DNA from 2 places in the Lysinibacillus sp. NPDC096418 genome. Region 2 is predicted to be linked to the other one. Evidence: riboswitches for the same ligand, from Rfam matches in the RefSeq annotation. Region 2 holds a riboswitch; the other holds the start of a gene.
The links. A riboswitch is a leader RNA that binds a small molecule or an ion and turns the genes downstream of it on or off. The one in region 2 is predicted to bind cyclic di-GMP.

Region 1 (5,473 bases), on a different contig from region 2:
AACGAAGATGGCACAATGAATGAGCTTGCGGGCAAATATAACGGTATGGATCGTTTTGAATGCCGCAAACAAATCGTTGCTGATTTACAAGAAGCTGGCGTGTTAATTAAAATCGAAGAACATATGCATTCTGTAGGTCACTCTGAACGTACTGACGCAGTAGTAGAACCTTACCTTTCAGCACAATGGTTCGTTAAAATGCAACCACTTGCAGATGCTTCCCTTGAACTTCAAAAAGATGAGGAAGGCAAAGTAAACTTTGTACCTTCTCGTTTTGAAAACACATATTCTCGTTGGATGGAAAACATTCGCGACTGGTGTATTTCTCGTCAATTATGGTGGGGTCACCAAATCCCAGCATGGTATCACAATGAAACAGGTGAAATTTACGTTGGAAAAGAAGCGCCAGCTGACGCTGATAACTGGACGCAAGATGAAGACGTTCTTGATACTTGGTTCTCATCTGCATTATGGCCATTTTCAACTATGGGTTGGCCAGATGAAGCAAGCGAAGAGTTCAAACGCTATTACCCTACAAGTACGCTTGTAACTGGGTATGACATTATTTTCTTCTGGGTATCACGTATGATTTTCCAAGGGCTTGAATTTACGGGTGAACGGCCATTCAAAGATGTATTAATTCACGGTTTAGTACGTGATGGCGAAGGTCGTAAAATGAGTAAATCACTTGGTAATGGTGTAGATCCAATGGATGTGATCGAACAATACGGCGCTGACTCACTGCGTTACTTCTTAGCAACAGGTTCATCACCGGGTCAAGATTTACGCTACACAACAGAAAAAGTAGAGTCGGTATGGAACTTTGCCAATAAAATTTGGAATGCCTCTCGTTTCGCATTAATGAACATGGACGGCATGACATATGATGAAATCGACTTAACTGGTGAAAAATCTGTTGCAGATAAGTGGATTTTAACTCGTCTAAATGAAACAATCGAACGCGTTACTTTTTTAGCAGAACGTTATGAGTTTGGTGAAGTGGGCCGTGAGCTATATAACTTCATTTGGGATGATTTCTGTTCTTGGTATATCGAAATGGCGAAATTACCAATGAATGGTGATGATGAAGCCGCGAAGAAAACGACGCGTTCAATTTTAGCGTACGTGTTAGATCAAACGATGCGTTTATTACACCCATTCATGCCATTTATTACGGAAGAAATTTGGCAACACTTACCACACGAAGGTGAGTCTATTACAGTGGCAGCATGGCCAACAGTTCGTGATGACTTACACTTCGCAGAAGAAGCGGATAATATGAAATTGCTTATGGATATTATACGTTCGGTACGTAATATTCGTGCGGAAGTAAATACACCTATGAGCAAAAAAGTACCATTATTCATTTCAGCAAAAGATGCTGCGACTGTAAGTGTACTTGAAGCAAATAAAGCGTATTTAGAAAAATTCTGTAACCCTGAAACGTTAACGATTGGTGAAGGCTTAGAAGCACCAGGTCAATCAATGACAGCTGTTGTAACGGGAGCAGAGCTATTCTTACCTCTAGTCGGCCTCATTAACTTAGAAGAAGAAATTGCTCGTCTTGAAAAAGAGTTAGAAAAATGGGCAAAAGAAGTTAAGTTAGTGTCTGGAAAGCTTTCAAACGAAAAATTTGTCTCAAAAGCTCCAGAAGCTTTAGTAAATGCTGAACGTGAGAAATTAGCAGATTATGAAAGCAAACATGCGTTAGTACTAAAACGTTTAGAAGAACTGAAAAATATGTAATTAATTTATTGCAGCGGATGACATTTTTGGTCATTCGCTGTTTTTTGCTATTTGTGTGATTTGTAATGAAATAAATCTATTGAAATAGGTCTTTTTGTATAGTATGATATTTTAAACTTAGTATAATAGACAAAGGCAAACTGCTTGAAAAGGCAGGGCGCAAAGCCTAGGGTCTAAGGTATAAAGATTATTTTTAATCTGAAATGCTATGATCGCCTGGTTACCAAAGAAAAGGATTTATTAATAATTCTCTTGGCTATTCTATCGTAATTAGAATGGCCTTTTATTATGCAATAAAGTAATGTTAAATGTTGGAGGTTACTGATGTCTGGAAATATAGGAACAACCATTGCGAAAGTAAATACGGCCTGTGATAATTTAGAATTTGTTAATGCGAGAGCAATCATAGAGATAAATCTCCTTAAATTATCAGAAGCAAAATACTATAGACTCCTTAATGCAAATGCGAAAGTGTTAATCAAGCATGTAATTTCGGATAGCAAAGTAAACGACGGAACAAACAATAAATTAACACGTGCAGATTTATTAACAATCAATAAAATCAATGAATATTGTTCGAACTTTGATATATCTATGTTAAAAAGAACATTAAAGAACTCATTTGAATTAGTTCAAAGATCAGATGTTCATCCTTATTTAAATAAAGATGCGAAGATTATCTTAGCTGATATGGGTGCTCTGCTTGGAATGGAGTATCAGTTGCAATAGTTATCCTCAATTTAAAAGGGGCAGTCCTAAAAGTAAAAATAGTATGCTGAGAGTACTTCCGGCATACTGTTTTTTGATATATAGGTAAAAATCCGCGTAGACTCCTGCGGGAACATTTTTCACGACGAAAGCGTGAGTGAAACGTAGCGGCAGGAGTATGCACAAGATGTAAGACGCAACGAATCGCGCGTAGTGAGGGTTGCGACTGACGCTGTGTCCGTGGAAAGCGCAGCGGTTTTTTACCATATAGAAAGCTAGATGTTAAGCTTAAAGAGACTTTTTGGATAGCCACTTTTAAATTGAGTGCGAATTGTGTGTGTGTGAGGCAACTTTTGTACTAAAATAGAGCTATTGCATACATAAGGAGTGTTTGGTTTGTTTACAACGATGGAACAATGTACAGATTTTATTTTCAAATTAAAGGCAGTTGACCATAAACGTGCACCATTAGTAATGATGCGTGAGGTGCTGGCTTATCTAGATAATCCACAAAATCAGCTAAAAGTAATTCATTTAGCAGGTTCTAATGGTAAAGGTTCCACTGTAAATGCGCTACGTGAAATGCTAGAGGGGGCAAGCTATAAAGTAGGGGCATTTACATCACCGCATTTAGAATGTGTCAACGAACGTATAACAATTAATGGTGTACAGATTCCTGATGCACAATTCTTGCAGTACATGAATGCGGTGGCACATATTGTTGAAACGCATTACAACGGCGATTATCCAAGTTTTTTTGAAGTGATAACGTTAATAATGTTCCAATATTTCGCTGCAGCTCATGTTGATTTTGCGTTGATTGAAACAGGTCTTGGCGGACGTTTAGATGCTACAAATGTCATTACACCTCTTGTTTCTATAATTACGACGATTTCATTAGAGCATACCGCTTTTTTAGGAGACACGTATGCAAAAATAGCTTTTGAAAAGGCAGGCATTATTAAGGAAGATGTACCGGTTATTGTTGGGGTGAAAAATGAAGATGCGCTTGCAGTCATACGTAAAGTGGCAGAAGAACGTCATGCAGAGTGTCGTATCTTAGGGGAAGATTTTAAGGTTACGACGCAACAACAATATGAAAGGATGCAGCATTTCGATTATGAAAATCAAGAGGTGCAGATGCAAGATATTGTATTGAAAATGGCAGGTTTACACCAAGTAGCAAATGCTAGTCTTGCAATGACTGCGATGTTAGTGCTACAAGAAAAAGGTCATGTAAAAATTTCAGACACTACTATACGCAAGGCACTACAAACAGCGCAGTGGGCAGGTCGCTTTGAGCAAGTTGCCAATAATATTGTCTTAGACGGTGCACATAATTCAGAAGGTACAGCAGCACTGATCCAAACATTAAAAGATGTCTATCCAAATCGAAACTATAACTTTATTTATGCAGCGCTTTCTGATAAGGATCACGCCAATAGTATTGCATTAATGGATGAAGTAGCAAACTCGATGGCCTTTACGCAAATTTCTTTACCAAATGCTATGCCAGCAGAGCAATTAGCAGCGTTATCACAGCATCCCCAAAAAGTGTATAACTCAGATTGGCAGCAAGTTATTGATGCGGAAATACAGAGAAAAGAAGAGGCTGATATTTTGATCATTACCGGTTCTTTATATTTTATAGCGGAAGCACGTAAAGCGCTCTTGGAGGTAGTAGGATGATTCCGCAATTTGATCGCTATAAAGAGAAATGGTCGGTACAAAGTGATGATGTCATCAAACCTGGACTGACAGCAATTCAAGAAGCATTATCATTGGTAGGGAATCCAGAGCAACAGTTTCAAGTGGTCCATATAGCTGGTACAAATGGTAAAGGCTCTACGCTTACTTTTATAGAAGCAATTGCGAAAGAGCATGGTTTGCGTGTTGGTAAGTTTATGTCGCCTTGTATTTTAGATGTACATGACCAAATACAAGTAGCAAGTTTATCCATTACTACGGGAGAGATGGACGGCGTATTTGAGCAAATGCATAAGGCTGGACTAAGCGGAAAGTTGACTGATTTTGAATTGCTGACGGTAGTAGCTTTCTTACATTTTGTGAATAGTCATGTTGATGTGGCGTTAATTGAAACAGGGATGGGTGGTTTGCTTGATAGCACGAATGTCGTAACGCCGATTGTTTCCATTATTCCAAGCATTGCGCTAGAGCACACAAAGTTTTTAGGGAACTCCATTGCAAGTATTGCGCATCATAAAGCAGGTATTATTAAACAAAATCGCCCTGTCATTATCGGTGAAATGCCTCAAGAAGCAAAGGCTGCTGTTTATGAGGAATCACGTAAGAAAAATGCACATGTACTAGAGTTGGGCGATCAGTTTTACATTGAGCAGTCGACTACAGGTGAAAAGTATACGAATGATGAAAACGGTCTAACACTTACGATTCTTAAAAGAAAAATGAAAGGGCAACATCAAGCAAGTAATATGGCACTTGCGATTACAGCTTTTTTCGAGGTGGCTCCTGCATTGAATATACCTGTTAGCCTTCAAAGTATTATTGTAGGTGTTCAACAGGCAACTGTGTTAGGGCGCTATGAAGAAGTGTTGCCACATATTATTTTAGACGGGGCCCATAATCCTGCTAGTGCAGAGAAGCTTGTCGCGACGATACATGAGGACTTACCAGATGCGTCCGTTACATTTGTCGTCGGTATACTTGCCGATAAAGACGTAAAGGCAGTATTACGTCATCTTGAGCAGGTAAGTGATTGTTTTTATTTCGTGGATATAGACAATCCTCGAGCTATGCCAGCAGAACAATTGCTTCAGCTTTCAAACGCTAAAGAAAAATATATTTTACAAGACTGCACGGCATTTATTAAAGATCAATCTCAAATGCATAGTAAGACAATCGTATCAGGTTCGTTATACTTACTTGCAGAAATACGAAATTCATTATTAAAAAATGACTCACAGTGAGTGAAATAAAAAATTATGACCATATGATAAAGGAGAGTTACTATTACTCCCCGTTATAGCAGTGAACCCTA
Region 2 (5,473 bases):
TGTGGTAATGAGCTTTTTGTTATTATTCCTTTGTTGTCTTTTCAAAGTCACATAGATCTATCCATTTTTGAATCGACTTAATGACTTCTTGAAACGCTAAACCATTAGGTGTTAACTCATATTCCACTTTTTTTATAGAAGAATCGATGAACTTCTTATTAATTAAGCCTGCATTTACAAGCTCATTTAAACGGTCTGTAAGTAAACGGTCTGATATTCCAGGAATCGTAGCGTGGATTTCGTGATACCTTTTTGGACCTGATAATAGAGTATAAATAATCATGCCCATCCATCGTTTCCCTATAAATTCAATCGCTTGATGGTAGTTGCTGCATATATGTGTACAATTCGGTTGAGTCATATAATAACCTCCCGCCTGTGAATTGGTTTTCTCCTATTGTAACACATAATATTTTTTATTTGACGCACAAACTTACTAATGGTAAGATTCTATTTATTAACTTATCATTAGTAAGTTTAGAGGAGGAAATACAATGACAACAACAACAACTAAAGATTTATATACAATTATGCACGAGAGAAAATCAGTTCGTAAATACGATCCTACCTTTAAAATGACGCAAAAAGAACTTGAAGAAATCCTTACTGAAGCAACAAGTGCTCCATCTTCAAGTAACCTACAACCTTGGAGATTCATCGTTATTCAAGACGATGCTACGAAAAAAGAACTTCGTGCAATTGCTAATAATCAAGAACAAATTGAAACATCTTCAGCAGTTATTGCCGTTTTAGGTGATGCTGAAATGTACAAAAACGTAGAAAAAATCTACACTCAAAATGTAACTGAAGGACATATGGGTGAAGAACAAAAGAATATCACAATTAGTAATACGCAGCGCATGTACCCTGCTGCTCCATTAGCAGTAAGACAAAACATCGCATCTTTTGATGCAGGTCTAATTTCAATGCAACTTATGCTTATTGCAAAAGAAAAAGGCTTTGATACAGTAACGATGGGTGGCTTTGACAAAGTGAAATTTGCAGAGCGATTTGAATTACCTGAAAATCAATTCCCAATCGTACTTATCGCTATTGGTAAAGCGGCTGCACCAGCATTTGGATCATCGCGTCTACCATTAGAAGATATTGCTCGCTTCATCTAAAATCATTTGTAAATACAAAATCAGCAGAATCACATTTTGATTCTGCTGATTTTTTGTTTAATTTATTCGAATAAACGTTGTGTTCTTAAAAGCTTAAATTTATAAGTGCCACTTGTGGGATATTCCCTAAACGAAATGGTAGTTTTGTATTACCAATTCCAGAATTCACATATAAATTAGGATTTTGGCTCCCAGAAAGGGTATACCATCCCTTCACGTATTCTTCAGCTAAAGCAGTAGTAGCGAGAGGTCCGATAAATGGTAAATATACTTGCCCTCCATGACTATGGCCAGCCAAAACTATAGCATGCTCCGTTGATTCAAATTGTTTTGCTACATCTGGTTCATGTAATAACACAAGTGTATTTTCATTTCGAGAAAGCACTTTATTTATATCAGCTATATCTGGAGAACCTAACAGTGCGTCATCTAATCCATATATAAGTAGCTCTTCCCCGTTCGACAAAGTAATAGTTGTTTCTTCATTTTTTAAAAGAGTGAAATCAGCATCCGTTAGTAAGCGTTCGTAATTTCGTTCCATACCGCCCCCTACATCTCGATTACCATACACCGAAAATTTCCCATAAAGAGCTTTCATTTCTTTCAAGAGAGCTATAATCTCTTGAATCTCCACTTCCGTAGCACCCATATCAAATAAATCGCCTGTAAAAACAATCATATCGGGCTCTTGTTTATTAATTTTCTTAACAACTTTCTTGAACTGATCCATACTAAAGAATTCGCCTATTTGCGTATCAGTAAAATGAGCAATTTTAATGGATGTCCCTTTTTCCTTGCTCTGCGGTGTATATGAAAATTCATGTGACTTAACAGTTAGTAACTTCGATTCGATAAATGTTGCATAAACAAAAACACACACTCCTACTGTAAGCAATAGAAGTAAAAATTTAAAAAACTTTCGCATTCTTTTCCCCTCAAATACTGAATTTCTATATTAATATAATCGTTGGATGTTACAACTGTGTCACAACTCGATGAATGATACAAATAATTTGACCACTAAGAATTACACAGCATCTTCATTTTGTGAAGATTATAGGTCAATTAACCATTCCCCCTATTCTCAACCACTTCGTCATAAATGATCATTAAATCTGCTCATCACCAAAAGGTGGGGTTAACATTTTGAATAAAGCGTTTGTTGATTGAAGTGGAGCCAGCGTAACTCCTTCGGGATTAGCGTCACAGGTAATACCCTAGATTTACAAAAAAGTTCACCATAATGGAATCACACTCCTTATTTCCTATTACATCAGATAGATTAATTTTCCAACTTTATGATATTTCAGCTATATTACCTGCTTTTGTAGCAATAAAATATAGTACGATTTGTCCTTGGGAGCAAAATTTTAATATGATATTGTTTAGCTGTAAACTAAATAGGCAAACCTAGAGAAATTTAGGGACGCAAAGCTATAGGGGCTAAGGTTTATTACTATGTCAGCCAGCTACCGAAGAGTACATTCTACTTTTTATTATTCTATAGTTTCATAATTAGGTAACACTATTTTTATGAAACATTTATAGGAAAAAAACTACTCTTATTGAGTAGTTTTTTTATGTACATCTTTGGAATAATTCATCAGGAGGAAATTTAAATGAAGGTAATTAAAATTGCAACAGCCGCGGCTATGGCTTTAAGTTTAGTCGGTGCACCATTTAATGTCTTAGCTGATCAAAATCAAGAAACAAAAGTTACAACAACAAGTAACATTAAACAAGTAAGTAATGCTAGTGTAAGTAAGTTTTATTTATACGGAAGTGACTTACTAAATACATATAATGAAGTCTTTAAAATGGACAAATCTAATATCCTATCAATTTCGAACAACGGCGGGAACTACTCTGGATCTCCCCTTTCAAAAGCAATCGATGGTGATATGAATACCCATTGGGAAACAGGTAAGGCCAATAATGCAACTTTTACTAATGAGGTTATCTTTAACTTCAACGAAACAACTTCATTAAATCGAATTGTTTACGCTGCCCGTCAATCAAGCGCGAAAGGTAAAGGTTTTGCACAAGAGTTTGAAATCTACAGTTCATCTACAGATGAAGGTGATGACTTTTCATTAGTTTCTTCTGGTGAATATAAAGGTTCTACAGGAGATATTGTTGAAATCCAATTTAAGCCCACTGAATTTAAACGTTTAAAGTTTATCTATAAAAAAGCAAATCAAGATTGGGCAAGTGCTTCGGAGTTCTTATTCTATAAAGAAGACCAAGTATCTGACAAAATGGGTAACCTATTTACAGATAATACATTCAGTACTGTAAACGAATCGTTTAATACAATAGATGCTTTAAATAAATTAGAAGAAGAGGCAAAAGTTCATCCACTCTATTCTCTATTTAAAGAAGATATAGCAAATGCTAGATCCCTTCTAAATCAAAAGGATATCGAATCAACTACAGCAACTGTTTCAAAATTAAAAGGCTATGGCACAGAATTCGAAAATGCTTATAGTGACACGTTCAGAATGCCAAATTCTAACGTATCAAAAGTAACAACAAATGGTGGTAGCTATCCTACTACAAAACCAGAATTTATGTTAGATGATCAACCAAACACTCATTGGGAAACAAACAAGAACAATGCTGCGAACTTTACAAATGAAGTAGTATTCGAATTAAATCAAGCAGAAGTGCTAGATCGAATAGCCTTTTTAGCTAGATCTGTGAATCAAAAAGGCTTCCCAGAAAAATTCGAAATTTACACATCTGAAACTAGTAAAGGGGAAACATTCCAACTTGTTTCTAGTGGCGAAGCGGTAAGAACAAGTGATTTCTTAGAATTCAAATTTAAACCTACAAAGTTTAAACGAATCAAGTTTAAATTCAAGAAAGCATATACAGATAGACCGTTCGCAGCAGAATTCAGATTCTATAAAGAAGATAGTATATCTAATAAGATTGACAACTTGTTTACGGACGAACACCAAAATAAAGTATCTGAGCAATTCCATACGTTAGAAAAATTAGAAGCGTTAGAGCAAAGTGCTCAATCACATCCTCTATATGAACTGTATAAGGAGGACTTCGAAAACGCCAAAGTACTACTAAATGAAGAAAAAGTAGAAGCAACTACAGCTGCAACAAAACCATTTGAGCATTACGCTAATGAAGACTACTCCAAATTATTTAAAGTGGATAATGACAACATTAAGAGTATTCGAAACAATGCGGGTAACTATGGTAGTGCCGTAATTGGAAACGCCATTGATGGCGACCTAGATACTTATTGGGAAACGAATAAAGGTAATTCAACTGATTTCACAAATGAAGTAGAAGTAGAATTCAAAGAAGCAGTAAAACTAAACAGAATCATGTATGGGGCAAGAAAATCTGACCGTAAAGGGTTCGCTGAAGAGTTCGAAATCTATGCTTCTCAAACGTCTAAAGGTGATACGTATCAGCTTGTGACAACTGGGAGACATAATGTAGTCGCCGGATTAGTAGAAGCTAAATTTGAACCTACTACATTTAAACGCGTTAAATTTAAGGTCAAGAAATCTACTCAAAACTGGGCTTCCTTAGCAGAATTAGCATTCTATACAGAAGATGCTGTAGCAGATAAAGTAGATAATATCTTCACGGACGGAACAATGAGTGCGGTAGTACCAGAATTCAATAGTGTAGATAAAATTAATGCATTAGAAAATGAAGCGAAAGCACACCCACTGTATGATATTTTTAAAGAACGTTTAGATTTAGCTAAAAAGATTGTACAAGGTGAAGTAAACGGTGAAGGAACTATTGTTGTAGCAGAACAACGTGGAGATATGGTGAAGCACGCGAAAGAAAACTTAAAATTCGGCTTCGGTAACAACCTACAGCCTACAGGATTTGCAGCACAGCCTGGAGACAAAATCACAGTATATGTTGATGCAAATACAAATGGTCCATTACCAAAGTTATCTTTTGCGCAACAAGATGGTTCTTTTGCAAATTGGAGAAGAGATGTCGCTCTAGTACCTGGTAAAAACGAGATAACGGTACCTCAAGTTAACAAAGATAGCTGGTATAAACATGATGTAACACCAGGTGGAAGTATTTACATTATTAATCCTTATACAGAAGAACAACAAGGGAGTGCCCCAAAAATTCGATTTGAAGGCGTGGAAAAAATTCCTTTCTCAACGAAAGATACGAACGTAGCAGAGTTCAAATCATTCTTAAAAGAATATAAACAGAAACTAGATGAAGATACTGCGAAACATCCAAATGTTGAAGACAGAGAAGTGATAGATGTATTTGAATTTGTAAGTGATCATATTGTTTGGACAGGAACAGCAACTGGTGCTTACAAAACGTATATTGAGAATGGT

Region 1: it holds a riboswitch for cyclic di-GMP, as region 2 does, so the genes downstream of both, ACIQZG_RS01270 (hypothetical protein) here and ACIQZG_RS06150 (NPCBM/NEW2 domain-containing protein) in region 2, are expected to answer to the same signal.

The regions. Positions count from the first base shown of each region.
Region 1 covers NZ_JBIWEY010000001.1:260,529-266,001, reverse strand. The annotation lists gene ACIQZG_RS01275 (valine--tRNA ligase) at 1-1,746, shown strand, start outside; cyclic di-GMP riboswitch class I at 1,871-1,974, shown strand; gene ACIQZG_RS01270 (hypothetical protein) at 2,071-2,475, shown strand; gene ACIQZG_RS01265 (bifunctional folylpolyglutamate synthase/dihydrofolate synthase) at 2,851-4,143, shown strand; gene ACIQZG_RS01260 (bifunctional folylpolyglutamate synthase/dihydrofolate synthase) at 4,140-5,402, shown strand.
Region 2 covers NZ_JBIWEY010000004.1:104,335-109,807, forward strand. The annotation lists gene ACIQZG_RS06135 (winged helix-turn-helix transcriptional regulator) at 23-361, opposite strand; gene ACIQZG_RS06140 (nitroreductase family protein) at 495-1,124, shown strand; gene ACIQZG_RS06145 (metallophosphoesterase) at 1,210-2,049, opposite strand; cyclic di-GMP riboswitch class I at 2,518-2,601, shown strand; gene ACIQZG_RS06150 (NPCBM/NEW2 domain-containing protein) at 2,744-5,473, shown strand, end outside.